4 regions of the Proteus sp. Marseille-Q3619 genome follow, and region 1 is predicted to be linked to each of the others. Evidence: predicted binding sites of a transcription regulator. Region 1 holds the regulator's gene; each other region holds the start of a gene.
The links. Region 1 encodes PurR, which represses purine synthesis genes. Its sites were predicted from a motif close to CANGCAAACGTTTGCNTG; they were not measured.
Positions count from the first base shown of each region.

Region 2: purM (phosphoribosylformylglycinamidine cyclo-ligase) is a predicted target of PurR. The motif match lies at 5,103-5,120, and genes of this name have one in related genera.
Region 3: purH (bifunctional phosphoribosylaminoimidazolecarboxamide formyltransferase/IMP cyclohydrolase) is a predicted target of PurR. The motif match lies at 5,033-5,050, and genes of this name have one in related genera.
Region 4: ACWPWK_RS12460 (7-cyano-7-deazaguanine/7-aminomethyl-7-deazaguanine transporter) is a predicted target of PurR. The motif match lies at 6,338-6,355, and genes of this name have one in related genera.

Region 1 is NZ_CBDIMP010000001.1:3,964,755-3,972,535, forward strand. Features, by position in the region: gene ACWPWK_RS18560 (MATE family efflux transporter) at 1-396, opposite strand, end outside; gene ACWPWK_RS18565 (riboflavin synthase subunit alpha) at 705-1,376, shown strand; gene cfa (cyclopropane fatty acyl phospholipid synthase) at 1,464-2,618, opposite strand; gene punC (purine nucleoside transporter PunC) at 2,924-4,141, opposite strand; gene punR (DNA-binding transcriptional activator PunR) at 4,260-5,162, shown strand; gene purR (HTH-type transcriptional repressor PurR) at 5,189-6,214, opposite strand; gene cydH (cytochrome bd-I oxidase subunit CydH) at 6,483-6,566, shown strand; gene sodB (superoxide dismutase [Fe]) at 6,704-7,282, opposite strand; gene ACWPWK_RS18600 (sulfite exporter TauE/SafE family protein) at 7,567-7,781, opposite strand, start outside.
Region 2 is NZ_CBDIMP010000001.1:552,005-559,785, forward strand. Features, by position in the region: gene ACWPWK_RS02615 (MFS transporter) at 1-274, shown strand, start outside; gene hda (DnaA inactivator Hda) at 493-1,200, opposite strand; gene ACWPWK_RS02625 (mechanosensitive ion channel family protein) at 1,423-2,628, opposite strand; gene uraA (uracil permease) at 2,914-4,215, opposite strand; gene upp (uracil phosphoribosyltransferase) at 4,325-4,951, opposite strand; gene purM (phosphoribosylformylglycinamidine cyclo-ligase) at 5,183-6,223, shown strand; gene purN (phosphoribosylglycinamide formyltransferase) at 6,237-6,866, shown strand; gene speG (spermidine N1-acetyltransferase) at 6,973-7,563, shown strand; gene ppk1 (polyphosphate kinase 1) at 7,610-7,781, shown strand, end outside.
Region 3 is NZ_CBDIMP010000001.1:1,844,483-1,852,263, reverse strand. Features, by position in the region: gene nfi (deoxyribonuclease V) at 1-144, shown strand, start outside; gene ACWPWK_RS08480 (YjaG family protein) at 219-809, shown strand; gene ACWPWK_RS08475 (HU family DNA-binding protein) at 1,000-1,272, shown strand; gene ACWPWK_RS08470 (DUF1481 domain-containing protein) at 1,317-1,979, shown strand; gene purD (phosphoribosylamine--glycine ligase) at 2,004-3,293, opposite strand; gene purH (bifunctional phosphoribosylaminoimidazolecarboxamide formyltransferase/IMP cyclohydrolase) at 3,306-4,895, opposite strand; rRNA gene ACWPWK_RS08455 (16S ribosomal RNA) at 5,512-7,054, shown strand; tRNA gene ACWPWK_RS08450 (tRNA-Ile) at 7,126-7,202, shown strand; tRNA gene ACWPWK_RS08445 (tRNA-Ala) at 7,338-7,413, shown strand; rRNA gene ACWPWK_RS08440 (23S ribosomal RNA) at 7,750-7,781, shown strand, end outside.
Region 4 is NZ_CBDIMP010000001.1:2,702,337-2,710,117, reverse strand. Features, by position in the region: gene ftsY (signal recognition particle-docking protein FtsY) at 1-994, opposite strand, end outside; gene rsmD (16S rRNA (guanine(966)-N(2))-methyltransferase) at 1,223-1,807, shown strand; gene ACWPWK_RS12485 (DUF1145 family protein) at 1,825-2,121, shown strand; gene ACWPWK_RS12480 (DUF2500 domain-containing protein) at 2,202-2,588, opposite strand; gene ACWPWK_RS12475 (lysoplasmalogenase) at 2,736-3,362, shown strand; gene ACWPWK_RS12470 (zinc/cadmium/mercury/lead-transporting ATPase) at 3,542-5,929, shown strand; gene tusA (sulfurtransferase TusA) at 5,994-6,248, opposite strand; gene ACWPWK_RS12460 (7-cyano-7-deazaguanine/7-aminomethyl-7-deazaguanine transporter) at 6,454-7,128, shown strand; gene ACWPWK_RS12455 (glycerol dehydrogenase) at 7,493-7,781, shown strand, end outside.

The DNA.
Region 1 (7,781 bases):
GTGAATAAATCCAATGGCCTTTTCGGCTAATTCCGGTTCGATATCATGTTGCGCTTCAATAATAAAACGGCTGTTATAAAGAATAGCAATTACCATGATTGATAAGAAAGTGGCGAGCCAAAAACCTTGCTGTGTACGATTAGCAATGTGTTTTCGTTGTCCTGAACCATTTAATTGTGCAACGATTGGGGTTAATGCCATTAATATGCCTTGGCCTAACAAAATCGTTGGTAACCAAATAGACGTACCTACTGCCACTGCCGACATTTCTGTGGCATTTACAGCACCCGCCATGACAGTATCAACTACACCCATTGCTGTCTGGGAAAATTGCGCGATGATAACGGGGATACCGAGAGCAAGTAAGCTACGCGCTTCTCTTATGTACTTCTGCACGCATACACCTTTATTTATTATAAGAAAATGAAAGGAAGAGAACAAACGTCGTATTGTTAAAATGACGTAAAGAGATCCTCAAGACCGCTTATTCTAATGATAAAAGTTTAATTAGCAACGAAAGAAGTTTAGCTTTTCAAGCACAGAATTTTGATAATTTATTAGGTGTTTTTACGTTATATTTAACGGCAATAATCGATAAGGAATAAATGCGATAATTGTTCCTTTGTATTAATACGAGCTATGTTATCCTTAATAGCATAAACATAAATTGAGTTTACCAGTTTATCGATCCAAGGAGATGTAAGATGTTTACAGGTATTGTTCAGGGAAAAGGGCGGGTTATTGCTATCGAAGATAAAGGCGATTTTCGTACCCATATCATTGAATTACCCAGCGAGTTAGTCGGCAATTTAGAAACAGGTGCTTCTGTTGCAAATAATGGTTGCTGTTTAACGGTCACTAAAATTGAAGGTACACATATTAGCTTTGATTTGGTGAAAGAGACATTACGTTTAACTAACCTTGGTGAATTAAAAGTCGGCTCCGAAGTAAATATTGAACGTGCGGCTAAGTATGGTGATGAAATTGGCGGGCATGTGATGTCTGGTCATATTGTAACAACTGCCGAAGTTGCCAAAATCATTACCTCAGAAAATAATCTACAAATATGGTTTCGTATCTTTGATAAAGCATTAATGAAGTATATTTTACACAAAGGTTTTATTGGTATTGATGGAATAAGCTTAACTGTGGGCGATGTGGTGAATAACCGTTTTTGTGTCCATTTAATTCCAGAAACTCGAGATAGAACAACATTAGGTCGTAAGCGCCTTGGTGATAAAGTCAATATTGAGCTTGATCCTCAAACTCAAGCGATTGTCGATACAGTAGAGCGCGTTATGGCACAACAAGCACAGCAACAAGCTTTATTTGCAACACAACAAATTGAAAATAAAGAACAAGCTTCACACAATTAATGATTAATGTTGTTGTTCTTAAAAGAGAACCAAAGAAAAAGCCAGTTTATCAATCAAACTGGCTTTTCTCTTGTTATAAAAAAATAATTAACGAGGGATCTGTAAACCGCCAATATGGCCTTTAGGGCTTAGTACTATTTGCCATAACTGAATATCTCTGGCACGAAATGCGCCAGCACAGGCATTAAGATAATAGCTAAACATACGTTTAAAACGCGGTGTGTAGTTAGATTCAATATTCGGCCAACACGCTAAAAAACGCTGATACCATGCCATTAATGTTTTATCGTAATCAGCGCCAAAGTTATGCCAATCTTCCATCACAAATTTATTGTCCATTGCATGAGCAATTTTTTGAATAGACGGTAAACACCCATTAGGAAAGATATATTTGCTTATCCAGCTATCTACATTCACTTTATCGCGGTTAGAACCAATGGTGTGCAATAAAAACAGACCATCTTCTTTTAAATTATGACGAACTACATCAAAATAAGTTGCATAATTTTTAGGCCCAACGTGTTCGAACATCCCCACTGAAACTATGCGATCAAATTTTTCATGTAAATCACGATAGTCTTCTAAAATAATATTAACATCAAGTCCTTGGCATCGAGCTTGTGCTAGTTTTTGTTGCTCAACAGAAATGGTGACACCCGTAACAGATACGCCAAAGTATTTGGCTGCGTAGCCTGCTAGTCCACCCCAGCCACAGCCAATATCCAATAAGGTCATACCTGGCTTTAAATCTAATTTTCGGCAAATTAAATCTAATTTATGCTCTTGGGCTTGGGCTAAATTATCTGCATTTTTCCAGTAACCACAGGAATATTGCATATTAGGATCAAGCATGGCGGTAAATAGATCATTACCAAGATCGTAATGCTCTTTACCTACCATCCATGCGCGTTTTTGTGTTTGCAGATTAAAAAGGCGGGCTGTCGCAATCTTGAAAATATCACGTAGATTTTGTGGGAGCTTATTTTCAAGACCAGCACGTAAGACTTTATGAAAGAATATATCCAGCCGCTCACAATCCCACCAACCATCCATATAACTTTCGCCGAGACCTAATGAGCCTTGCTGTAATACTCTTTTATAAAAATTCTGATTATGAACCTGAATATCATAAGGTTCTGAACCATTAATTCGAATATCTGTGTGAGTTAACAGTTCTATTACGATCTTTTCATAAGGATCGTTGGAGGTCTTTCGGCCTTCTTCTACACAAGATGTACTCATATACTCTCCGCGTAAACTAAGCGGGTTTTGAAACATAAAGCTAAGAAAGGATGTGTACAGATTGATAGTATTAAAATGGTATTGTGTTCATTATGAATTGAACGAATAGAATTAATAAAACAACTAATCTGACATAATCAGCAAATAATCTGTTTAATGTCTCAAAATCCGAAAGAAAAATAAACAAAACGCTATTACAGCGTATAGGTAAGTATAGAGACGTAGCATATTTTTCTCTAGAAAAGAAAAAGGCCATTTTTTATAAAATGGCCTTTTTAAGATGATTCTTAAAATAAGGAGAGCGATTATTCTGCGGTTTGAATCGTGTGCTTGGTAACAGATTTATTGCGCTGAATAAAGTAGCCAACCGCCATTGGAATTGCTGTTAACGCCATAATTGCAGTGGTGTTAATCAGAGGTTGTTGGCTGATAAATGCGGACACAATAAAACTTGCTAAGCTACAAAGACCCAGTTGAAGTGCATTTTGTAATGCAGCTGCTTTACCACTAATTTCAGGGTAAGCAGATAAAGCATTAGATACTGCGATTGGATATGATGCACCATTCATTGCAGCCATAATACAGAATGGAATTAAAATAGTCGTTAATGTTGGCTCAGTAAATTTAGCAACAAGGTATAACGCAGTCATACTGACAGCATAACCAATTAACAACAGTGGCAGTAGCGTTTTACCTGTCATTTTTGACAGTAAAATACGACAGCCATAACCACCTACCATAAATGCAATAGTTTGTGGAATATAACTTAAACCGATATCCTGTGGAGAGTAGCCCATCTTTTCAAGAATGATTGGTGAGCCAGCTAACCAAGCAAAGAAACCTGCACTACAAGAAGCGTAAACTAATACGTTACCTGTGTAGAGAGGGGATTTTAGTAAAGTCGTAAATGAAGCGGTAGATTGGTTTTCATCAGTGACTGATTTTTGTTTAATGTTTTTTAGCATTAATGTCGGTAACATTAGAACTAATGTTACAGCCATTAACACCATGAAAATCATACGCCAGCCACCGTGATTTAATAACGAAGCACCGATTAAAGGTGCAAGTGCTGGTGATAATGCAACCAGTGGCATAATTAAAGCAAAAACGTGCTGAGCGCGAGATTCATCAAAACGGTCGATGACAAGAGCTTGCCAAATAACAGCGGCAGAGCAAACACCGAAAGCTTGTAGGAAGCGCATAGCAAGTAAGCCAGTTGCACTCTCAACCCACAGCATACCAAGACAGCCTAAAGAGAAAAGGCTTAAACCAATAAGTAGAATAGGTTTACGACCGACTTTGTCAGAAAGAGGTCCCCAAAGTAATTGAGCAACAGCAAAGCCAAATAAAAAGATACTTAAGCTATTACTAATAGCACCTTCGCTGATAGAGAGTTCACGCTGCATCATACCAAATGCAGGTAAGTACATATCAATAGCTAAGTAACCTAGCATACTCAAACCCGCTAGGTACACCATAAAGCTCATAGGTGTTTTTGATTGTGTGGAAGTTTTAGAATTCATTTTATTTTCTATGCTATGTGATGTAGAACATTTTATGTATTGTAACTAAGACCTATTTTACTTGTGAAACGGGAATATTTGGTTAATGCTGTGAAAAATTTTCAAAGGAATAAACTCTATGTGGTCAGAATACTCTTTAGAAGTTGTTGATGCAGTTGCAAGAACAGGAAGTTTTAGCTCCGCTGCTCAAGAATTGCACAGAGTGCCATCCGCCGTTAGTTACACTGTTCGGCAATTAGAGGAATGGCTTGCCGTTCCTTTGTTTGAGCGCCGTCACCGTGATGTAGAATTAACCGATGCAGGTAAAATTTTCATCAAAGAAGCACGATCTGTTATCAAAAAAATGAATGACACTCGGCATCTTTGTCAACAAGTTTCTAATGGGTGGCGCGGTCAATTTAGTATAGCAGTTGATTGCATTGTTAAACCTGAAAGAACACAACAACTTATTCTCGATTTCTACCGCCATTTTCCTGATATTGAGCTGTATGTCTACCCTGAAGTGTTTAATGGCGTATGGGACTCCTTAGTTAATGGTCGTGTTGATTTAGCGATTGGTGCAACAAGAGCCTCACCAATTGGTGAACGTTATAGTTTTAGAGATATGGGATTTATGCCTTGGCGCTGTGTTTGTCATGTTGATCACCCTTTAGCGAAAGCACAACATCCATTAACGGATGATGAGATGCGACCTTATCCAAGTTTATGCTTAGAAGATACTTCACGCAGTTTACCAAAGCGTGACACTTGGGCGCTAAATAATCAGCGTAGAATGGTTGTTCCGACATGGGATATGGGGCTTGAATGCTTGTTAGCGGGATTATGCGTAGGAATGGTGCCTTGGCATCGTGCTGAACCTTTAATTGAACAAGGTAAGCTGGTTACTTTACAACTGGCACAACCATTGCCAGACAGCCCATGCTGCCTGACGTGGGTCGATAAAAGTGAATCACCCGCTTTGACATGGTTGTTAGATTATCTTGGAGATAGCCAAACCTTAAATGAGGAATGGCTTCGCTAGAAATCAGATAGCCGAATAAATCTGAATTAACGACGGTAGTCAATAAAAGGACCGTCAGCAACTGAACGGCGCTCAACTAATCGTGGATGAACTTCGATTGTTTGGGCGTCTTCGCGTTTGTTGACGATGCGATCAAGCAACATTGACAAAGCCATTTGACCTAAACGCTCTTTTGGCTGGTGGACTGTGGTTAATGCTGGCGTAAAATAACGCGCATTACGAATATTGTCGTAACCCACAATGGAAATATCGAAAGGAACACGTAAACCTAGCTCATCAGCGGCACAAATTGCGCCCATTGCCATCACATCACCACCACAAAAAACAGCAGTAGGGCGATGTTTTTGATTTAGCATCTGATACATGGCTTTATAACCAGATTCTGGCTCAAAGTCGCCTTGTACAATCCACTCATCTTTTACTGTGATTTTTGCTTCTTCCATGGCTTTTAAGAAACCTTGTAAGCGACCACCACCGGTATTACGTTCTAATGGACCAGGGATAATACCAATATCACGATGACCACGTTCAATAAGGTAACGACCCGCAATATAGCCACCATGAAAAGCATTATCGATAATCGTATCGGTAAAGTCACCACGCGCCTTACCCCAATCCATGACAACCATTGGAATATTACGATAGCCTTCTAACAGTGTCAGAAGGTGATCGGGGTATTCAGAACACATGACTAATAACCCATCAACACGTTTTTGTGCCAGCATCGCTAAATAGGCTTTTTGTTTATCGAGGTTATTATGTGAATTACATAAAATCAGTGTGTAGCCTTTGCTATAACAACTATTTTCAACAGCTTCAATCACTTCAGCAAAGTAAGGAGCTTCACTGGACGTGGCTAACAGGCCAATAGATTTGGTGTGATTGACTTTTAAACTACGCGCAACGGCACTAGGCGAATAATTTAATTCTTTTATAGCGGCCCAAACTGCTGCCCGTGTGTTCTCAGCAACAAAACGTGTTTTGTTGATCACATGAGAAACAGTCGTGGTTGATACGCCTGCGCGTTTTGCCACGTCTTTTATTGTTGCCATGGTGTGGAAAACTCCTGACCTTCATTGGTCTCTTTTATCTAATTTTATGGTTTAACTGCCAGTATAGTCATACATAGGGCAAACACTGGCAATAATTTAGCGATTAGCTGTGAATTTTGTATGATCTAGCTCAAAAGTGAAAGTATTAATCAATGTTATAAATTGTGCACTAGTCGCTATTTTAGCAAATTTTGATATGTGATAATAATTAACCATGACAAGGTTATGGTTAAAAAAGTGTATTATAATCATTTTGAGGGAGAAATAGATGGATACGGATCTGAAATTTGGTTTGAGTACAGCAGTAGCAGCGCTTGTTATGATTGTTTTATTTTCGACTATGTTGTTCTAATCACTGCTTTATAGAATATCCGATCAATTTAAATAATAGATTATCGAATATCTGAATATAACAAAGGGCTCAAGGCCCTTTGTTATTTTGTCACCAAAAATGAATCTCAATCACTCACCTTTGATTATCAAGCTCAATTAAGCAAGGTTAGCTTCAACAAATGACCAGTTAACCAGTGCCCAGAACTCTTCTAAATATTTAACGCGCGCATTACGGTAGTCGATGTAGTAAGCATGTTCCCATACGTCTACTGTTAACAGTGGTTTGTCTGCGCCTGAAACTGGAGTAGCAGCATTAGACGTGTTAACAATCGCAACTGAACCGTCTGCTTTTTTAACTAACCAAGTCCAACCTGAACCGAAGTTTTTAGCTGCCGCATCATTAAATTGCTTTTTGAACTCTTCAAAAGAGCCGAATGCTTTGTTGATAGCATCAGCAACTTTACCTGTTGGTGCGCCGCCTGCATTTGGTGCTAAACAGTTCCAGTAGAAAGTGTGGTTCCATACTTGAGCTGCATTATTAAAGATACCACCATCAGTAGATTTGATGATTTCTTCTAAGGATTTGCTTTCTAAATCAGTACCTTTAACCAGGTTATTTAAATTGGTTACGTAAGTTTGGTGGTGTTTGCCGTAGTGATATTCTAAAGTTTCTTTAGAGATGTGTGGCTCAAGAGCATCTAACGCATAAGGTAATTTTGGTAATTCGAAAGACATTGCGTACTCCTTTAAACTATCTATTTCGGGTTTTGTGCCTGAAATCATTCCATCAAAATCATTTGAATTGATAGAATGAGGCAAATGAATCACTAAGTTGTTACTATTTTGCTAATTATTTTAACAAAAATCTGCTGAAATAACAGCTAAATATCTTTTATCTATAGTTATAAGCCATATAGATTAATTATACTCATAAGAGTATATCCCACAGAGCAACTCGTAAAGCAGTAAAATATCGACTGTGTTTAGAGCCTATATCCTCTGATTGTTGCATTTTCTGCTTACTCTATCATCAGTGTATACATCATTTTCACTACGACTAAGAATAGAAATAATGCAAATATTTGGCGAACTCTTGGAATAGGTAGGCGATAAGCAACTTTTACACCGACAGGGGCGAAGAGAATGCTGGTAATGCTTATTCCAATAAAGGCAGGTAAATAAACAAAGCCTAAATAATAGTCATCAATATTTGTTTGATTCCAACCATAGATAA
Region 2 (7,781 bases), 3.4 Mb from region 1:
TAATATCTCTGGTTCACTGTTCTTAGAAAAAGAGATCCCTTTACAATATCGTTCAACAGCACAAGGTATGTTTATGACCTTAGTGAACGGTTTTGGTACTTATTTAGGTGCAATGTTAAGTGGCTGGGTCATTGATTTATATACTACCAATGGTGCGGTTGATTGGAAATCATTCTGGTTAATCTTCACTGGCTACACGGTTGCAATCACTGCACTTTATCTGATTTTCTTACTGGTTCCTCAGAAGAAAGCCAAAGTAGTAGAAGCAAACTAATTATTTAACCCTCCTCCTTTATTGTTTGTGTCTCTCGCCGCTTGCCTTGTATAAAGACAAGCGGTTTTTTTATCTTGTGTTTTTATTAGAAAAGACAAAAATAGAAAATTCCCCCTTAATAAATAACAAAAATTTGTTACCTTCAATGGGTATTGAATTTGAAAAAGAGAGGTAGGATTGAGATTATTCGCCTCACCTAACGAGATGAGTGAGGCTATTTAAAGTTTGAGTATATCTTTCACAAATGGGATGGTCAGTTTACGTTGAGCAACAATAGAAGCGTGATCAAGTTCATCGAGCATTTCAAATAAGGTGCGCATTTTTCTATCTAAACGTTTTAATACAAAACGACCCACATCTTCAGGTAATTCAAACCCACGAAGTTTTGCTCTTAATTGCAGCGCTTGAATTTTTTCTTCGTCACTTAAAGGTTGCAAACGGTAGATTTGCCCCCAATCAAGGCGAGATGCTAAATCAGGAAGTTGTAACTCTATTTGGCGAGGTGGTCTATCCCCTGTAATTAATAAACAGGTTCGCCCATGCTCTAAAACACGGTTATAAAGATTAAATAAGGCGAGTTCCCACTCTTCATCACCGGCAATACACTGAACATTATCAATACAAACTAAGGATAAATGTTCCATACCTTCAAGAACATCGGGAACAAAGTAGGCGCGTTTATCAAGGGGAACATACCCAACAGCATCACCTTTTAAGGAAAGTTCAGCACAAGCGGCATGTAATAGATGGCTCTTTCCACCTCCGTCACGGGACCAGAAATAGATATAACTGCCATGAGATTGATGAATGGCGGTTCGAATTGCCGCGACTAACGACGCGTTTTCCCCTGCATAAAAGCTATCGAATGTCTCATCATCGGGCAGAGATAGTGGTAATGATAGCTGTGACGGCGTATTCAGAAGCACCTCACCTGAATAGTTTAATAAACGTGGTGATTCTAACACAAATTCTCACAAGGTCAGAACCAATATTAAAAAAGCACATTGCACTGATTAAGATAACAGCAAGAACACTGGGATAAGCCTATTTTATATACTACTATCACCTCATTAAAGGATTACCTAACTGTACTTCAAGTTATTTAGAGCCAAATTAGAAAACATTCCGTATTAATTAGTTTCACTTTATTATCTGAATTTTAATTTCGCAACATCATTACCGGAAGGTTGCTGATAAATGTCGAGCTTAAAATATTTGGCTGATGCATTTATATACTCAAAAATTTCAGATTGAGTTTCTTCATATTCAACCCAAGTGGTTGCTCGAGTAAAACAATATAACTCTACAGGTAGTCCCATTGGTGTAGGTGGCATTGTTCTGATCACTAAATACATATCAGGTCGAACATCACCACGCATTTTTATCCAATTTAGCATGTACTTACGAAATAACTGTAAGTTAGTCACTCCTTTTGTTTCTAACCACTCATTAATATCGCCAATATCTTCTTCTTTTCCTTCAAGCATCGTTTCTATGCTTTTACGAAGCGGCGCTGTATTTTTTAATTCTAATACTAACTCTTGCGTTGCAAATGAAATCGAAGATTGGTCAATATAAAAACTACGTTTAATCCGACGCCCTCCCGATGAAAACATCGGTTGCCAGTTAGTATATTTTTCGGTCAAAAAGTCTTTGGTTGGAATACGGGAAATTGTATTATCCCAATTACGTACAGTGATCGTATGTAATGCGATATCAATAACCTCACCGCTGATATTACTACTGGGTAATTCAATCCAATCATAAAGCTTTAATACTTTTCCGTTAGAGATAAGAATATTGGCAACAAAAGAGATAAGTGTATGCTGAAAAACAAACATTAACACCGCAGCAATGGCACCAAAGCTTGAGATAATAATAAGTGGTGATTGCTCAGTAAATAACGCAATGATCAGGATAAAAGAGATAATCCAGACCACAATTTTGGCAATTTCAATATAGCCTTTGATGGAATTATTCCGATGCCACGCTTTTTTAGCGTGCCTAATATTGAAGATATCAAGAGCGTTATTAAGCAATGAGGCGATATTGATGATAATAAAGGCGCGAGCAACCGTCTCAAAAATAATATTCATTTCAGCTGAAAAAGACGGTAGTAGCTGATTAATATAGAGAACAAGTGTAACTGCAACAATAGATGCGCTCTTTTTAGCGATATCTTCTATGGTTTCTTCATCTGAAAGCTCTGTAAATAAAAAAAGTAAACGCTTTGCTATTCGGCGGAAAATCATTTTGGCGAGAAACCACACCACCAGCAACACAATAACTAAAAATATTGTGGTAAAAATCTGCTTTGATGTAATGAAATCATAAATTTCAATCAGCTTTTCCATAAATTACGTTATACCTTTTTTGAAACACCCCAACCTTAAAGCGAATATCACTTAAATAGCAGATAAAATGTCTATTTCGCATAAGAACAGACACCCATTGTCTCATTTATTTTATTTAAATAAACATCATGATTGAATTAATCATGCTTTTCTAAGTTTTTAATACTTAAAACATCAAAAATCTTAGTTTTTAATATGACATAAAAATAAAACACAATAAAAAAGGTGGAGATCATCCACCTTTTTTATTAATTTCAGCATATTGCTTTAGATTTACTTAATCGATTACTTTTTGTTTGCTGTACCACTAACCGATTCAATGGTGTTATCCACTAATTCTGTTTCAGGGCGAACAACACTCACTAATTTAAAGATCAAGCTTAAAACAATACCCACGATGGTTGCTAATGCCATGCCTTTTAATTCAGCAGCACCAATTTGAATGGAAGCACCACTCACACCGACAATCAGAATAATGGCAGTTAATATCAAGTTTTGCGGTTTGTTGTAATCCACTTTTGAATCTAACAAGACACGAATACCTGATGCACCAATGACACCGTAAAGCAGTAATGAAACCCCACCCATAACAGGAACAGGTACAGCAGCAATAGCCGCAGCCAGTTTACCGACACAAGATAATAAGATAGCGAGAATTGCCGCACCACCAATAACCCATGAGCTGTAAACCTTAGTGATAGCCATAACACCAATGTTTTCACCATAAGTGGTATTAGGTGTTGAACCAAAGAAACCCGAAATAATGGTAGAGAAACCGTTTGCGAACATAGAACGATGTAAACCTGGGTTTTTCATTAAATCGCGTTGTACAATATTTGCTGTAACAACAAGGTGTCCAACGTGCTCAGCAATAACAACTAATGCGGCAGGCAGAATAATAAAGATAGCACTCCATTCAAAACGCGGTGAATAGAATGTCGGTAGTGCAAACCAGTTAGCTTCTTTAATTGGTGTAATATCAACAACGCCCAAGAAGAAAGAGAGTGCATAACCTGCTAATACCCCAATAAGAATAGGAATAATAGCAAGGAATCCTCTAAACATCACAGAGCCTAAGATAGTCACACCTAGAGTCACCATAGAAATAAGCAGTGTCTGACTATCAACGGGTGCATCTGCACTTGGTAATAATCCTGCCATTCCCGCAGCGGTTCCTGCTAATTCAAGTCCGATGACGGCAACGATTGCGCCCATTGCCGCAGGCGGAAACATCACATTAATCCAGCCTCGCCCTGCTATTTTGACAATACCTGCAACGATACAAAATAACACTCCACAGACGATGAATCCCCCAAGTGCTAATTCATACCCTAAAGGTAACAATAAAAGTACAGGTGAGATAAACGCAAAACTTGAACCTAAATAAGCAGGAATGCGTCCTTTACAAATAAAGAGATAAAGCAGGGTTCCGATCCCGTTAAATAACAATATTGTTGCCGGATTAACTTTAAATAAAATTGGCACAAGTACGGTGGCGCCAAACATTGCAAACAGATGTTGAAGACTCAACGGAATTGTTTGTAATAATGGTGGGCGCTCTTCTACCCCGATTGCACGACGAGTCATGCTTACGACCTCTCTTTGATATGAATGTGAAATTGGTTTGTATATTTCTAACTATAGAACAAGATATTTAGGTTCAAAAAAAAGCCGACTATCAAAGTCGGCTTAATTATTATTTTGTACCAAATATCTTATCACCAGCATCGCCAAGACCTGGAACGATGTACCCGTGCTCATTAAGATGGCTATCAATAGATGCAGTATATAATTCCACATCTGGATGAGCTTCTTCTAATGCCTTAATACCTTCTGGAGCAGCAACCAGTACTAATACTTTAATTGAAGTACAACCCGCATTTTTTAATAAATCAATTGTGGCAATCATAGAGCCGCCTGTTGCTAACATAGGGTCAACAACAAGAGCCATACGCTCTTCAATATTGGATGCTAATTTCTGGAAGTAAGGGACAGGTTTTAATGTTTCTTCATCGCGGTAAACGCCAACTACACTGATTCGGGCACTAGGAATATTTTCTAATACTCCGTCCATCATCCCGATACCTGCACGGAGGATAGGAACTACTGTGATTTTTTTTCCTTTAATCTGTTCTATCTCTACCGAACCACACCAACCTTCTATTGTTACCGTCTCTGTTTCTAAATCGGCGGTAGCTTCATACGTCAGTAGACTGGAAACTTCTGAAGCCAGTTCACGAAAGCGTTTAGTGCTTATATCATGATCTCGCATCAGCCCCAATTTATGTTGAATGAGTGGGTGTTTTACCTCAACGATCTTCATAATTTCTCCTAATGTACGACGCAGCCTGACAAAAAAATCGCGAGATTATACCGCTTTTTTGCCAATATTCCATCGTTTTTCTATTGATATTGATCAAGCGCACAGCTTTTAACCACACCAACATGAATAATTGTGACCTACAAAGAAGATCCTCGCAAACGTTTGCTTTGCCTGTTAGAATAGCGCTCGCACACATTTTTTCTTAACAGCAACTTGCCGTGAGGGCTCTACGTGACTAACAAATCCTCTCTCAGCTATAAAGATGCCGGTGTCGATATTGATGCAGGTAATGCTTTAGTCGATCGTATCAAAGGTGTAGTAAAAGAAACCCGCCGTCCTGAAGTTATGGGGGGTTTAGGTGGCTTTGGCGCACTTTGTGCAATTCCATCTAAATACCGTGAACCTATTTTAGTTTCAGGCACAGATGGCGTAGGAACTAAACTTCGCCTTGCGATGGATTTAAATCGCCATGATGACATCGGGATTGATTTAGTCGCAATGTGTGTCAACGATTTAATTGTTCAAGGTGCAGAACCCCTTTTCTTCCTTGACTACTATGCCACAGGAAAATTAGATGTCGATACCGCAGCACGCGTAGTAACAGGTATTGCAGAAGGTTGTAAGCAATCTGGTTGTGCATTAGTCGGTGGTGAAACTGCTGAAATGCCAGGAATGTATCACGGTAATGATTATGATATCGCAGGCTTTTGTGTCGGCGTGGTTGAAAAATCAGAAATTATCGATGGTAGCAAAGTTAAAACTGGCGATGCTCTAATCGCTTTAGCATCAAGTGGTCCTCATTCTAATGGTTATTCATTAGTCAGAAAAATTCTTGAAGTCAACAATACACAAGCTGAAAGCACATCCTTAGGTAATAAATCATTAGCTGATCACCTATTAGCCCCTACTCGTATTTATGTAAAGTCACTACTTTCATTAATTGAAAATGTGGATATCCATGCTGTGGCACATATTACAGGTGGCGGATTCTGGGAAAATATTCCTCGTGTATTACCTGAAAATACGCAAGCGCGTATTGATAGTAAAAGCTGGGAATGGCCACTGGTTTTTAAATGGTTACAAGATGCGGGACAAGTCAGCACACATGAAATGTATCGTACCTTTAACTGTGGTGTTGGATTGTTAATTGCCGTTAACCCAAATGACGTTGAAAAAACATTAGCACATCTTGCTGAGTGTGGTGAAAACGCATGGTTAATTGGTGAAATTGCGCCACAAGCTGCGGGTGAAGCACAAGTTATTATTAACTAATGAAAACATGTGTATGAAAAATATTGTCGTCCTCATCTCAGGAAACGGCAGCAACCTACAGGCGATTATTGACGCCTGTAGGGCAAATAAAATCACGGGTAATGTGGTTGCTGTCTTAAGTAATAAAGCTAATGCGTATGGTCTTGAACGGGCAAAACTTGCTGATATTCCAGCATATTTTGTTGATCCAACTCTATATAATGACAGAGCTGATTACGATAAAGCATTAATTGAAAAAATCGATGCTTATCAGCCCGACATTGTGGTTTTAGCCGGTTTTATGCGTATTTTATCGCCTGATTTTGTGACTCATTATCAGCATAAATTATTAAATATTCATCCTTCTTTACTTCCTAAATATCCCGGATTACACACTCATCGCCAAGTTTTAGCGAATAAAGACTCTTTTCATGGCGTTACCGTCCATTTTGTTACAGAAGAACTTGATGGTGGTCCCATGATTATTCAAGCTCGCATTCCTGTTTTACCAGATGATACTGAACAATCATTACAAACAAGAATACAAGCAGAAGAGTATCGTATTTATCCACTAGCGATCGGTTGGTTAGCTGACGAGCGATTAAAAATGCAGAATAATCAAGCCGTTCTCGATGATATTGCGCTTTTCGACAACCTTGGTTGACTATTTCGTTTAAGATAAAAAGTCACATTGTGCTACACTGTAGCCCACGTGACTTTTTTTGTGTCACCCTTTTCTCTTTTTATTCAATGCATTCACCGAGGTGCTTATGTCCGGTGGTAAGAAAGTTCCACCTATAAAATTACGTCCTCTCGAACGAGAAGATCTCTCTTTTGTCCATCAACTTGATAATAACGCCAGCGTTATGCGCTATTGGTTTGAAGAGCCTTATGAGGCTTTTATCGAGTTAAGCGACCTTTATGAAAAACATATTCACGACCAAAGTGAACGCCGTTTTATTGCTGAAAGTGACGGCACTAAAGTTGGACTTGTCGAGTTGGTTGAAATTGATTATGTTCACCGTCGTGCTGAATTCCAAATTATCATTGCTCCTGCGCATCAAGGCCATGGATATGCTGCACGCGCGGCGAAACTTGCGATGGATTATGCATTTTCTGTACTTAATTTATACAAACTCTATTTAATCGTCGATAAAGAGAATGCTAAAGCGATTCATATTTATGAAAAGCTTGGCTTTAAAAAAGAAGGTGATTTAATAGATGAGTTTTTTGTTAACGGTGCCTACCGTTCTGCGATTAGAATGTGTACTTTCCAAGCACCTTATTTTGAACAAAAAGCCAAAGAGGCGAAACCCGAGAATTTTGTTAAACCGGGTGCGACTATTAAGCAACACGTCTGATTTATTCAGATATTAAGTTTTAACTTTAACCCTTGTTGGAGTTCAGATGTCCCAGGAACGACTCTATATTGATAAAGAGATCAGTTGGCTTGCATTTAATGAACGTGTATTACAAGAAGCGGCTGATAAAAGAAACCCGTTAATTGAAAGAGTCAGGTTTCTGGGGATCTATTCAAATAATCTTGATGAGTTTTACAAGGTTCGTTTTGCCGATGTAA
Region 3 (7,781 bases), 2.1 Mb from region 1:
GGTCATAAAGTGAGTATGGAAGGTGCTTTGCAGTGGGTTGAGCTGTGTATGAAAGGATATCGATTGCCAGAACCAACGCGTTGGGCTGATGGTATTGCTTCAAATAGGCGATTATTTGAGCAGTTGAATAAGAATAAGCTCTAAATGATCGGGAAATATGTGGATATTTTTAATTTTCAGGTAAACTGCGCCTAAGTTAAGAAAATGAGTAATCACGAATGTTGAAGAACCCAATCCATTTACGTTTAGAAAAGCTAGAAGCTTGGCAACACCTGACGTTTATGGCATGCCTGTGTGAGAGAATGTACCCAAATTATCAGGTATTTTGTCGTGAAACAGGTTTTACCGATCCAATGCTTTATCGCCGTATTCTCGATCTGGTTTGGGAAACTTTAACGGTGAAAGATGCAAAGGTTAATTTTGATTCTCAATTAGAGAAATTAGAAGAAGCAATTCCTGATGCATCTCAGTTCGAGATTTATGGTGTCTATCCTGCGATTGATGCCTGTGTTGCACTTAGTGAAATTGTTCACTCTCGTTTAAGCGGTGAATCATTAAGTCACGCTATTGAAGTGAGTAAATTATCAGTAGGGACAGTTGCTTCACTTGAAATGACACAAGCAGAAAGAGAAATGAGTGAAGAAGAGCTTAGATCTCTACCTGCTGTTATTGAAGAATTCGATATCCAATGGGAAATTTACCGTCTACTTGTAGAATGTGAAGAAAGAGATGTCGAACTGATCAAAGGTCTACGTGCAGACCTTCGTGAAGCTGGAATGAGCAATATCGGTATAGAATTAACGCACTAAATCAGAAAAACGTGATTTAGTGCTTGAAAAGCGACGTTTAAAGACTTCACATCACCCCCGTGTATGTTCTACATTGGGTACGAAAAGAAGTGGCTCAGGTGTTTTACTTAATTTATCCTCTTAAAAAGATAAGTTAAGTTTTTTCACCAGATGTTTTTCAAACGATAAAACATACTTTAAGGACTATTTTATGAACAAAGCTGAATTAACCGAATCAGTTGCTGAAAAAGCGGATCTGACAAAAACTCAAGCAAAAGCTGCTATTGAAGCGTTTATCGATTCAGTAACAGGTGCTCTGAAAGAAGGCGATTCTGTACAGTTAGTTGGTTTCGGTACATTCAAGGTGAATCACCGTGCAGAGCGTACTGGTCGTAACCCTCAAACTGGTAAAGAAATTAAAATTGCAGCAGCTAACGTTCCTGCATTTACTGCCGGTAAAGCACTGAAAGACGCAGTAAAATAATTCCTTTGAACGGAATGAACAATAGAGGGGGATTTACTCCCCTTTTGTTGAAACGACAGGGGCTGTTAGCAATAGGATCTGCTTTTTTGCTCAGCGCCTGCTCCTCTACTGTGCAGCTACCTGAATTTTCTGCAACAGGTTATATTGCGGACGAAGGCATTGTGCGATTATGGCGTTTAAATAATACAGCGTCAGAACCTCAAGTGATCATGAGTGTTTATAGCTTTTATAAAAAGCCAGAAACTGTCATCACATTCTATGAGTATCGCCAAAATAAGCTTTGGCAAGTCCGCTCTGAAGTTATCAATCCTACCGAGCCCTCATCTTGGCACCTTCGTTTAAATAAACGTGGTGAAGTTATTTTCATGCAACAAGAAAGCCAAAAGCAAAAACGAGCATTAACAGAAGATGAACGTTTAAGAATGGTGTTTGCTGCAAGTAAAGAGCGTGAAATCAGCGAAGCGCTTACTATTGGGAAAGTAAATTTAGTACAGGGTGTCTGGTATCAAAATACAATGACAACATGTGCTGGCGAGAAGGTGAGTGTTTCATTTGAAGATCCAGAACAACGCTGGTTAAAAACGAGAGCGCGCAATCCAAATAAGCCTTCTTATGTTGCTTGGCTTGATTCACCAGAAGGTAAGCAATTACTTATGGTTGCAGAACACGATTTTTGTAAATGGGAACCAACAAAAGAGAGCTTGTGATCACTCCCTTTTGCCGTTGTTAAATTATTTCTTTAAGCGTGCAATCGCTCGATAGCCGATATCATGACGATAAAAACTACCATCCCAATGAATACCTTTCGCTAAAGCATAAGCATTTTTTTGAGCTTGCTCGATATCATCACCTAATGCAGTCACACATAATACTCGCCCGCCAGCAGTGATAACTTCGCCTTTGTCATTGAGTGTTGTTCCAGCTTGAAATACCTTTGCCGTTGTTGACGATGTTGGTGTTAAGCCTTCGATAACATCACCTTGACGATAATCCGCAGGGTAGCCGCCTGCTGCAATCACAATCCCTAAAGCTGGGCGAGGATCCCAATGGGGATCTTTATCTTTTAAATTACCTTTTGCTCCAGCTAAACAGAGTTCAACTAAGTCAGATTGCATACGCATCATAATAGGTTGAGTTTCTGGATCACCAAAACGACAGTTAAACTCAATAACCTTAGCAACACCTTGTTTATCAATCATCAGTCCAGCATAAAGGAAACCTTGGTAGCGATGTCCTTCAGAAGCCATTCCTTTTACTGTTGGATAAATGATCCTTTCCATTACTTGCTGGTGGATTTCTGGTGTAACAACAGGTGCTGGCGAATATGCACCCATTCCCCCAGTATTAGGACCTGTATCGCCATCGCCGACACGCTTATGATCTTGGCTTGTTGCCATTGGAATAACGTGTTCACCATCAACTATGACAATAAAGCTAGCTTCTTCACCATCAAGATATTCTTCGATAACAATACGGTGCCCTGCATCACCAAAAACATTGCCAGCCAGCATATCTTTAATTGCAGCTTCAGCCTCAGCTTGTGTCATTGCAACAATAACGCCTTTACCTGCTGCTAAACCATCTGCTTTGATAACAATCGGCGCGCCTACTTTATTGAGGTACTCAAGTGCAGGCGCTATCTCTGTAAAATTTTGATAATCCGCAGTTGGAATTTTATGTCGAGCTAAAAAATCTTTTGTAAAAGCTTTAGAACCCTCTAATTGAGCGGCTCCTTTTGTTGGACCAAAGATGGTCAGTCCCGCTGCTTTAAAGGCATCAACAACACCAATAACAAGTGGGGCTTCAGGGCCAACAATTGTTAAATCAATATTATTCTCTAGAGCAAAGGCAATTAATGCAGGAATATCCGTTGCACTGATTGCAACGTTTTGTACGCCTTGCTCTAACGCTGTTCCAGCATTACCCGGCGCAACAAAGACTTGTGTAGTAAGCGGTGATTGAACGGCTTTCCAAGCTAAAGCATGCTCACGACCACCATTACCAATAATCAAAATCTTCATATCAATACCTTATTAATGACGGAAGTGGCGCATATTGGTGAAAATCATCGCGATGTTATGTTCATTTGCAGCTGCAATCACTTCATCATCACGAATTGAACCACCAGGCTGAATAACACAAGTCACACCGGCAAGTGCTGCTGCATCAATACCATCTCTAAATGGGAAGAATGCATCTGATGCCATTGCACAACCTGCAACTTCTAAGCCTTCATCAGCGGCTTTAATCCCCGCAATTTTTGCAGAATACACACGGCTCATTTGTCCTGCACCAATACCGACAGTCATATCGTTTTTTGCGTAAACAATGGCATTTGATTTTACAAATTTTGCGACTTTCCAGCAGAAGAGTGCATCTTTAAGTTCACGTTCACTTGGTTGACGTTGAGTGACTACTCTTAAGTTTTCTTCTTTTACCATACCCAAGTCACGATCTTGAACTAACAGTCCACCATTAACACGTTTGAAATCTAACGCTGGTTTGGCTTCATGCCATTGACCACAAGCTAATACACGAACATTTGGTTTTGTTTCTAAAATCGGTAGCGCATCTTCATTAATAGAAGGAGCAATGATCACTTCAACAAACTGGCGTTCGATGATTGCACTTGCTGTTTTTGCATCTAATGGACGATTGAATGCGATAATACCGCCAAATGCAGAAGTTGGATCGGTTTTAAATGCATTGTCATATGCTTGTGTGAGAGTGTTCGCAATTGCAACTCCACAAGGGTTTGCATGTTTCACAATAACACATGCAGGCTCGGAGAATGATTTCACACATTCTAACGCGGCATCAGTATCAGCGATGTTGTTATAAGAAAGTGCTTTGCCTTGTAATTGGTTTGCAGTGGCAATAGATGCTTCCTCTATATTCTCTTCTATATAGAAAGCTGCTTGCTGATGAGCATTTTCACCATAACGCATATCTTGTTTCTTTATATAGTTCAGATTTAAGGTTCGAGGGAAAGTACCTGATGGTTGTGAAGTATCACCATAATAAGGTGCAACCTTCTGACCAAAGTAGTTAGCAATCATTCCGTCGTAAGCAGCTGTATGTTCAAAGGCTTTAATCGCCAAATCAAAGCGTGTGTCTAAAGTAAGACTATTTTCGTGATTATCCATTTCTTCAATCACTCTTTCATAGTCATTACTATTTACTACAATCGTAACGTCTTTATGATTTTTTGCTGCGGAGCGAACCATTGTTGGTCCACCAATATCGATATTCTCCACTGCATCTGCTAATGAGCAATCTGGGCGAGCTACCGTCTTAGCGAAAGGATAAAGATTTACGACGACCATATCGATAGGTCGAATTTCATGTTCTTCCATAATCGCATCGTCTTGTCCACGACGACCTAAAATTCCACCATGTACTTTAGGGTGCAGCGTTTTCACTCTGCCATCCATCATTTCTGGGAAACCTGTGTAATCGGAGACTTCAATAACCGGTAAGCCAGCTTCTGCTAATAGACGTGCGGTTCCACCTGTCGATAAGAGTTCTACTTCTCTTTCAACAAGTGCTTTAGCAAATTCTAAAATACCTGCTTTATCAGACACACTTAAAAGTGCACGGCGGATAGGACGAAGATGTTGCATGAGTTTTATCCCTTGGGGTTGGTATAACGGTAGTAATGGTGAAGTTAAATCACATTAATACAGTGAAATTGTGTTTGCTTAACTAACATTTCAGAAGATGGACACAAAATCAATCTTACTTAATCGGTCATTATAATAACGCAAACGTTTGCGTTTGACATGCTAATTTTATGTAAAAAGACAGTCTGTGGATAAAATTGTTGATAAGTGCGTATAAGTGGGGGTTTTGCTGTGGAATTAAGCAAACGATTTTTTTTCTAAAAAAAACTATTGCCAGCCTCGGAAAACTCCCTATAATGCGTCCTCGTTGTCACGGCAAACCACGCTAAGTGAGTTAGCCGAGAGAACGAAGAAAAAAGTGAAAAGCCTTGAAAATAAACGCTTGACACTGAATGAGGAAGATGTAGAATGCACCTCCTCGCAACAACGCAGAAGACCGGAAACGGCAGCGAATGTTGCACTGCTCTTTAACAAATTATCAGACAATCTGTGTGGGCACTCGCAGAGACGATATCTTCTAAAATATTAGATGTATCAAGTCTTGAAGAGTGAACAACAAAAGTAAATTCATTTATGAATAGCTAAGTTTTCGATTTCTTTGAGCATCAAACACTTTTAATTGAAGAGTTTGATCATGGCTCAGATTGAACGCTGGCGGCAGGCCTAACACATGCAAGTCGAGCGGTAACAGGAGAAAGCTTGCTTTCTTGCTGACGAGCGGCGGACGGGTGAGTAATGTATGGGGATCTGCCCGATAGAGGGGGATAACTACTGGAAACGGTAGCTAATACCGCATGACGTCTACGGACCAAAGCAGGGGCTCTTCGGACCTTGCGCTATCGGATGAACCCATATGGGATTAGCTAGTAGGTGAGGTAATGGCTCACCTAGGCGACGATCTCTAGCTGGTCTGAGAGGATGATCAGCCACACTGGGACTGAGACACGGCCCAGACTCCTACGGGAGGCAGCAGTGGGGAATATTGCACAATGGGCGCAAGCCTGATGCAGCCATGCCGCGTGTATGAAGAAGGCCTTAGGGTTGTAAAGTACTTTCAGCGGGGAGGAAGGTGATAAAGTTAATACCTTTATCAATTGACGTTACCCGCAGAAGAAGCACCGGCTAACTCCGTGCCAGCAGCCGCGGTAATACGGAGGGTGCAAGCGTTAATCGGAATTACTGGGCGTAAAGCGCACGCAGGCGGTCAATTAAGTCAGATGTGAAAGCCCCGAGCTTAACTTGGGAATTGCATCTGAAACTGGTTGGCTAGAGTCTTGTAGAGGGGGGTAGAATTCCACGTGTAGCGGTGAAATGCGTAGAGATGTGGAGGAATACCGGTGGCGAAGGCGGCCCCCTGGACAAAGACTGACGCTCAGGTGCGAAAGCGTGGGGAGCAAACAGGATTAGATACCCTGGTAGTCCACGCTGTAAACGATGTCGATTTAGAGGTTGTGGTCTTGAACCGTGGCTTCTGGAGCTAACGCGTTAAATCGACCGCCTGGGGAGTACGGCCGCAAGGTTAAAACTCAAATGAATTGACGGGGGCCCGCACAAGCGGTGGAGCATGTGGTTTAATTCGATGCAACGCGAAGAACCTTACCTACTCTTGACATCCAGCGAATCCTTTAGAGATAGAGGAGTGCCTTCGGGAACGCTGAGACAGGTGCTGCATGGCTGTCGTCAGCTCGTGTTGTGAAATGTTGGGTTAAGTCCCGCAACGAGCGCAACCCTTATCCTTTGTTGCCAGCGCGTGATGGCGGGAACTCAAAGGAGACTGCCGGTGATAAACCGGAGGAAGGTGGGGATGACGTCAAGTCATCATGGCCCTTACGAGTAGGGCTACACACGTGCTACAATGGCAGATACAAAGAGAAGCGACCTCGCGAGAGCAAGCGGAACTCATAAAGTCTGTCGTAGTCCGGATTGGAGTCTGCAACTCGACTCCATGAAGTCGGAATCGCTAGTAATCGTAGATCAGAATGCTACGGTGAATACGTTCCCGGGCCTTGTACACACCGCCCGTCACACCATGGGAGTGGGTTGCAAAAGAAGTAGGTAGCTTAACCTTCGGGAGGGCGCTTACCACTTTGTGATTCATGACTGGGGTGAAGTCGTAACAAGGTAACCGTAGGGGAACCTGCGGTTGGATCACCTCCTTACCTAAGAGATACGTGTTATGTGCAGTGCTCACACAGATTGTCTGATGAAGAACGAGCAGAAATACCGGTATAGGCTTGTAGCTCAGGTGGTTAGAGCGCACCCCTGATAAGGGTGAGGTCGGTGGTTCAAGTCCACTCAGGCCTACCACTTTTCCTTTATGCTGTGTTGTGAAGCAACTCGTTTACTTTAAGTAAACTTCGTTACTCCACGCCTTGCCTAAAGAAAAAGCTTCTTTTATAAAGAAGAAAAGGAGTGGTTATACAGGTATTAAGAATGCATTATGGGGCTATAGCTCAGCTGGGAGAGCGCCTGCCTTGCACGCAGGAGGTCAGCGGTTCGATCCCGCTTAGCTCCACCATAATCTCTTGAATAAAAAACAATAATTCAGAGTATATTAGCAATAGTATACTGCGAATTATTTTGCTCTTTAACAATCTGGAACAAGCTGAAAAATTGAAAACAAATCAATATATCACCGAGGTATATTGATGAGTCTCTCAAAATCTCAAACTTTGAATGTGTTTTTGACATCAAAGTGGGATGAGCGAGCAATTTACAGTTCGAGGCGGCCAGCGCGTAGCCAGCGCAACATACATAAGTATGTGAGCATGGCGAGCACTGCCCAACGACGAAATGTAATCTGCGCAGCCATCACCACCAAGATAGTCTTCAAAAAGACACCTTCGGGTTGTGAGGTTAAGCGAATAAGCGTACACGGTGGATGCC
Region 4 (7,781 bases), 1.3 Mb from region 1:
TGGTTTCCATACCCACATCAGCAATTAAGAGTTGCTCTTCTAACTCTTCAAAAAGCTCATCATCAATTTTCTTACCACGAAATAGGCTAAGGAACCCTGAACCTAAGTTCTGGCGAGTTTTCAGTAAACCTTTTTTCAGTCGGCTAAAAAAGCCTTCTTTCTTAGGTTTCTCTTGTTCAACAACTTTATCTGCTAGTACTTCTTCGCGTAAAGATTCAATATCTTCAGCTTCCGCTTGCGCAATAGCAAGACGTTCGTTTTCTTCTTCTTGCGCTAAACGTTGTGCTTCAGCTTCTTGAGCCAGACGTTCCTGCTCTAAACGCGCCGCTTCTTGACGTTGCGCTTCTAAACGTTCTTGTTCCGCTTTTAGTTCAGCTTGGCGTTGCGCTTCTTCTTGCGCTAAACGTTGTGCTTCAGCTTCTTGAGCCAGACGTTCCTGCTCTAAACGTGCCGCTTCTTGACGCTGCGCTTCTAAACGTTCTTGTTCCGCTTTTAGTTCAGCTTGGCGTTGCGCTTCTTCTTGCGCTAAACGTTGGGCTTCGGCCTCTTGAGCCAGACGTTCCTGCTCTAAACGCGCCGCTTCTTGACGCTGTGCTTCTAAACGTTCTTGTTCCACTTTTAGTACAGCTTGGCGTTGCGCTTCTTCTTGCGCAAGACGGGCTTGTTCTGCATGCTCGGCCTCTAAACGCGCTTGCTCTGCATCTATTTCTGCTTGGCGCTGAGCTTTCTCTTGTTCTAAACGTTGTTTTTCAGCTTCTTGTGCCAATCTATCTTGCACAACACGTTGCGCTTCTTGGCGCTCTACTTCTAAACGTTCTTGTTCCGCTTCTAATTGCGCTTGGCGAGCCGCTTCTTCTTGCGCCTCTTTTGCCAAACGTTCTTGTTCTAAACGCTCTTCTTCTAAGCGTTGCTGTTCTTTCTCTTGCTCAATATTTTCTTCTTTGTTACGCCCAAAACCGAGCCACGAGAAAAAACCTTTTTTTTCTTTTGCCATTAGCTACTAAACTCCTCGCACTAAATCATGGCGCGATTACATTGACGATATTGAAAATAATAATGAAGTCTATCATTTGATCATAGATAAACGCATCTTTTATACGAATTTTATGGTAAATTATTGCGGATTAAATCAAGGGAAGTCATCGAGATAACAACAGACACGAATTCCTTATTCCAAAAGACACTCCAAAACTCACGTTTAAACGATATAAATCAAAATAATATGGCCAAAAAACCACAAAAAGCCCCAATGGGACAAATCAGAATAATTGGGGGAAAATGGCGTGGTCGTAAACTTCCTGTTCTCGATAGCCAAGGATTACGACCAACAACGGATAGAGTGAAAGAAACGCTCTTTAATTGGCTAATGCCTGTTATCCAAGATGCCCGTTGCCTCGACTGTTTTGCAGGAAGCGGTGGTTTAGGAATTGAAGCTCTTTCTCGCTATGCTCGTGAAACCACGTTTATCGAATATGAACGTGCAGTTGCCCAACAAATTACCGCAAACTTAACCTTACTAAATGCAGAGAATGGGCATGTCATTCAAGACAGTGCATTGTCATATCTCGCTAAACAAGGTTCACCTTATAATGTCGTTTTTTTAGATCCTCCTTTTCATAAAGGCATGTTGTCAGACACTATCCAATTATTAGAAAATAACGGCTGGTTAGCGCAAGATTGCTATATTTATGTTGAGGAAGAAATTAAAGCACAGACTTATACGCTTCCTACCACTTGGACATTGCATAGAGAGAAGATCGCAGGGCAAGTTGCGTATCGTCTTTATATTCGCAGTCTATCTGCTTAATTTTTTATGGAGCTGCTATGTTAATCTTTTTTGGCCGATTTTTAATGGTCGGTGTTTGGGGCTTTCTATTTTTAAATATTATTTCCCCGTTTCCTAAGCCTTTAAAATATTTTATGGATATCGCTATGATTTTTATGGTGATTATGCATGGTTTACAAATTGTCATGTATAAAGCAGGACAGCCTAAAGATCAAAAACCGTCAACGGCATTACAATTTCGTATTTTCTTTTTTGGTATTTTTGAGCTATTAAAAATACAAAAAGAACTACGAAAAGAATATGAAGAAAAACAAAAGAATAAAACGAAACAATAACCGTAATATCGTTATATCCTCGCAATTATCTGGGGTGGTCAACCAACCCCAGAGGTTGCCAATCTTATCAACAAATTCTCTTATTTCTTGTTTGATTCATCATTTGGCATATCAGTTTCAAATTTCACAAAACGACTGCCTTGCATAAATAAACGCCCTTTCATTTTAGGCTCGATATCTTGATAAGACGATTTATCAATCTTTAACACTAAATCTTTACGCGAGTCAGTGGTCAAACGAAAAGTCACTTGATAATAATGTGTTGTTTCAGGGCCATTCACATCATTTTCTCTTGAGCGCCGTTCATTTGCAGCAACTTCTCTTTTATCAATAACATCAACCATATAAAGTTTAACGGGCGCATTATCATCACTTATTCGTTGCTTTCTTTGTTCAAAAAAACGATAAGTTGCTGACGCTATAATAATGATAAGTACTGCAATTCCTAAAATAGCCGCTTTATTCATTACATTAATTCCTATCGTTATATGGATTAAAAAGTAAGGTGCTTTATATTATTTTAATAAGTCCGTCAGTTTCGTCATTAACCGCTATTCTTAAATTAAACTTTCTGTTATCAATAATAAAACAGTTCTGAATATAAGGAAGATATTATGAGTTGGCCTTTTCTCGCCGTATTATTCTCCGGGTGGCTTTATATCGATGCAGCATATCGAGGCCCTAATTGGCAACGATGGTTATTCCGTCCTATCACGCTACTTCTTTTATTACTTTGGGCATGGCAAGTTCCTGAACACAGTATTAATAGCTACCTTATTGTAGGTGCATTATTAGCTACTTTGCTTTCTGATATATTAAGAATGTTTGATAGTAAGTATTTACTACCATCTTTTGCCTTGGTTTTCTTAAGTTACATTCTTTATATGGTCAGCTTTTTATTACCACTGCAACTCTCTTTCTATCTTCCTTTACTTGGATTCGTCATTCTTGCTTTCATTATCATTTTAGTGATTGTTTGGAGTAAGCTCGATAAATTAGCTATCCCTGCGTCTCTTACTTTATTAGCTGCATTTGCTATGTTTTGGATTGCTGGAGAAAAATTCTTCTACTTAAGTAACGATTACAACCTATCTATTATGATTGGCTCATTGTTGTTAGTAATTGCTTACTCAATATGGCTTATCAACCGCTTCCGCTTCTCATTCTCGGCTTCTAAAGGGCTTGTCAGCGCCTGTTATTTTATTGGGCATTTCTTTATCGTCAGAGCCTTATTCATTTAGCATCCATTAACCCCTTGTTTTGACAAAATAGAATGAGGGGTTAATTTTTTGACCTAATTCGCACTTTTTGCCAATGAATATGCCTTCGGTATCTTGACTCTGGACTCTACTCCAAGCTGTAAAGTACTTATCAGATAAATGAATTTAAACTTTACTTTGTTGAACAAGGAGAGCCAGTTATGACTAAACATGCTCATCAACACGATAATCATAAACATACCGATGCTTGCTGCTCAAGCTCTCAATGCTGTTCAGGTCACTCAGAGAATAGTACGCACTCACATACTGAAAGCGGACATTCTCATACCAAGACAGATAAAAGTGATCCTGAATGCGAGGATGAGCATCACCACAAACATGATCATGATGGTCACGATCATAGCCATGATGGGCATAATCATGCTCATGGAAGCTGTGATATCAACGCCCCTGTTTCTAACATTGAGCCAGAAAAGATTGCACAACAACGCTTTAGCTGGAAAGTACAAGGTATGGACTGCCCAAGTTGCGCACAAAAAATTGAAACCGCAGCACTTAAAGTGGCTGGTGTAAAACAAGCAAAAGTCCTTTTTGCCACCGAAAAATTGGTCGTTGATGCGGATAGCGATCTACGCGCAGATGTCATTGCCGCAATTAAAAGTGCAGGATTTGAGCTTTTTGATCTTTCATCTCCTCAATCTAAAAAAGTGGATAAGCAAAGCCTATTAAAAGAGAGCTCGTTTGTCATTGTACTTGCGATTTTAATGGCAATTAGCTGGGGTGCTGAGTTTATTGATCCTCAAGCAGGACGTGCCGCTTTTCTTGCAACAACCTTAATTGGCCTATTCCCCATTGTGAAAAAGTCTTTGCAACTTATTCGCAGTGGTACACCTTTCGCCATAGAAACGTTGATGAGTGTTGCCGCAATTGGTGCGCTCTTTATTAATGCTACCGAAGAAGCAGCAATGGTTATTTTGCTGTTTATGATTGGTGAAATGCTGGAGTCTTATGCCGCAGGACGTGCTCGTCGTGGTGTCAGTGCATTAATGGCATTAGTGCCAGAAGAAGCGACATTAGTCAAAGATGGTAAAAAACAAACTGTGCCTGTTGCGCAATTACGTCCAGGCGACATCATCGAAATTGCACCAGGTTCACGCTTACCCACAGATGCGGAATTAGTCAGTGCATTTGCAAGCTTTGATGAAAGTGCATTAACGGGTGAATCCGTGCCAGTAGAGCGTCTACAAGGCGAAAAAGTGGCAGCAGGTTGTTTATCTGTGGATAGAGCTGTACAGATGAAAGTGGTATCTGAACAAGGGCAAAATGCTATTGACCGTATTTTGCAATTGATTGAAGAGGCTGAAGAGCGTAGAGCGCCAATTGAGCGTTTTGTGGACCGCTTTAGTCGCTACTATACCCCTGCTATTATGCTGTTCTCTGCATTAGTGATTATTGTGCCACCGCTGTTCTTTGCTCAGCCTTGGGAAACATGGTTCTATCGCGGCTTAACGCTGTTATTGATTGGTTGTCCTTGTGCGTTGGTTATCTCAACACCAGCAGCAATTACCTCAGCATTAGCTGCTGCTACAAAACGTGGTGCGTTAATTAAAGGAGGTGCAGCGTTAGAGCAATTAGGCACCGTTAATACCATCGCACTTGATAAAACAGGTACATTGACTGAAGGGAAACCTCAAGTTACGGATGTTGTTGCTGAAACGGGGTTTAATGAAAAAGAAGTCCTGACTTTTGCTTCATCCGTAGAAGTCGGATCACACCACCCATTAGCAAAAGCCATTATCAATAAAGCACAAGAACAAAGCGTGCTTGTTGTTGAAGCGGAAGATCGTAAAGCCTTAGCGGGTAAAGGTATTGAAGGTTATTTAAATAGCCAACACATTCTAGTGAGTGCGCCGTCTCAATTATCAGAAACAACAACATTATCGCCTCAATGGCAACAAGAGGTTGCACGCCTTGAAGATGAAGGTAAAACCGTTGTTGTTGTATTAAAAGAGAGTCAGCTAATCGGTGTTATTGCTATGCAAGATACCTTACGCAGTGATGCCATCGAATCAATGAAATTATTGAAAGAGATGAACATTAATGCCGTAATGCTAACGGGCGATAATCCAAGAGCCGCAGCGGCGATTGCGAAAAAACTTGGCATGGATTTCCGTGCAGGATTACTCCCTGAAGATAAAGTGACTTCAGTGATGGAAATCAGTAAAACGCATAACACCATGATGGTCGGTGATGGTATTAACGATGCGCCAGCAATGAAAGCAGCGACTATTGGTGTTGCAATGGGAAGCGGAACTGATGTCGCACTGGAAACCGCAGATGCAGCATTAACACATAACCGTTTAACAGGTTTACCTGAAATTATTCAGTTATCTCGTGCAACACGCAAAATTATTCGTGAAAACATCACTATCGCGCTAGGCTTAAAAGCCGTGTTCTTAGTGACCAGCTTATTAGGAATAACAGGGCTTTGGGTTGCAGTACTGGCTGACTCTGGTGCAACAGCCCTTGTCACCGCCAATGCCGTAAGATTGTTAAGAGTAAAACTTAAATCATCTAGCAAAGAATAAAGTAAACTAAAAAACCCAAACTTCAATAATTGAGGTTTGGGTTATTTTTTAGCGCGATGATAAATTACAGATTGCTCTCTTTTTTACGGATAAGATAACGATAAGGTGCAGATTCAGTCTCTTGATTTAATAAATCATGTTCCATAAAACGACAAAAGCCGGGAATATCACGCACTGTGGCAGGATCATCCGCAATGACTAAAAGCGTATCACCTAATGCCATATTTCTTATGGTTTTACGCACTAACATCACAGGCTCAGGGCAACGTAGGCCTAGCGTATCTAATGTCTTAGTTGCATCATCAAATTGAGCATTCATTCTATTAACCATTCTTCTTACACTGACAGATTGCGTCATTATATCTCGCTTTCGTGTTCACATCACGGCACATTAAGTACAAAGGTATTCCCGCTAACCTTTGCTTTTGTTGCGCAACAGGCGTATTATGCGCATCCTCTCATTTAAGAGAGAAATCACTGTTTTATTGGGTTCCCTCACCCCAATCACTAAAAAGGTACAATTTATGTATACGTTCACTCCCCGCCAAAAAGCGGTGGCGCTGTTATGGCTTTCTTTGTTCCACATTCTGATAATTACATCTAGTAACTATCTTGTGCAATTGCCTATCTCCATTTTTGGTTTCCATACCACTTGGGGTGCCTTTACTTTTCCGTTTATTTTTCTGGCAACAGATTTAACGGTTCGTATTTATGGTGCGCCTTTGGCTCGACGCATTATTACTGCCGTCATGATCCCTGCATTAGCAATTTCTTACCTGCTCTCAACGCTCTTTTTCCAAGGAAGTTGGCAAGGTTTTGCCTCATTAACTGATTTTAATATCATGGTGGCAAGAATTGCGACAGCAAGCTTTATGGCTTATGTGTTAGGTCAAATCATGGATGTGTCTGTCTTTAATCGTCTAAGACAACAACAAAAATGGTGGGTAGCACCAAGTGCAGCGATGTTCTTTGGTAATTTACTCGACACACTCGCCTTCTTCTTTATTGCATTTTATCGTAGTACTGACGCATTTATGGCGGAGAATTGGGTTGAAATTGCATTGGTTGACTACGTGTTTAAATTGACCATCTGTATGCTGTTTTTCTTGCCTGCATATGGTGTTTTGTTGAATTTTATTTTGCGTCACTTTTTCGCACAAGAAAATCAAAAACAAGATTATGCTGAAATTCGCTCATAATCTGTCTCACCTCGCAAAAAAATAATGACATAAATGTCATAATTCAAACAATAAAGCTTCATAAATCAATTTTATGAAGCTTTATTCTGACCGAAATAATTTATTATTTTACGTAAATATTTCTTATAGTAATTAATTAGCATGATTAGTCAAACAACGTACAGAATATTACTTAAATATCATTATTATGATGTTTTTTGCATGCTAATATAAAAATGATTAATTATTTCCAATGAAATATTTTATTCGTCTATTAAACTGTTAATGTATTTAAGTTCATCTCCATAGAATTCTGTGTCAATTGGGATGACAAGCCCCACCATAAGGATTTTTTACTCTCTTTTGCGAATAGTAGGAGTCTATTATGTTAAAAGTTATTCAATCCCCCGCTAAATATATTCAAGGACCAGATGCGCTATACCATATTGGTAAATACGCAAAACCTTTTGGCGATAGAGCACTGATTATTGCTGATAAATTTGTTATGGAGCTCGTCGGAAGTACCGTCAAAGACAGCATGTCTCAATATGAAGTGAATGGGCACTTTGAACTGTTTAATGGTGAATGCACACACAACGAAATCAATCGGTTATCTGAACTCGCAAAAGCACAAGCCTCTCTTGTGATCATCGGCGTTGGTGGAGGTAAAACAC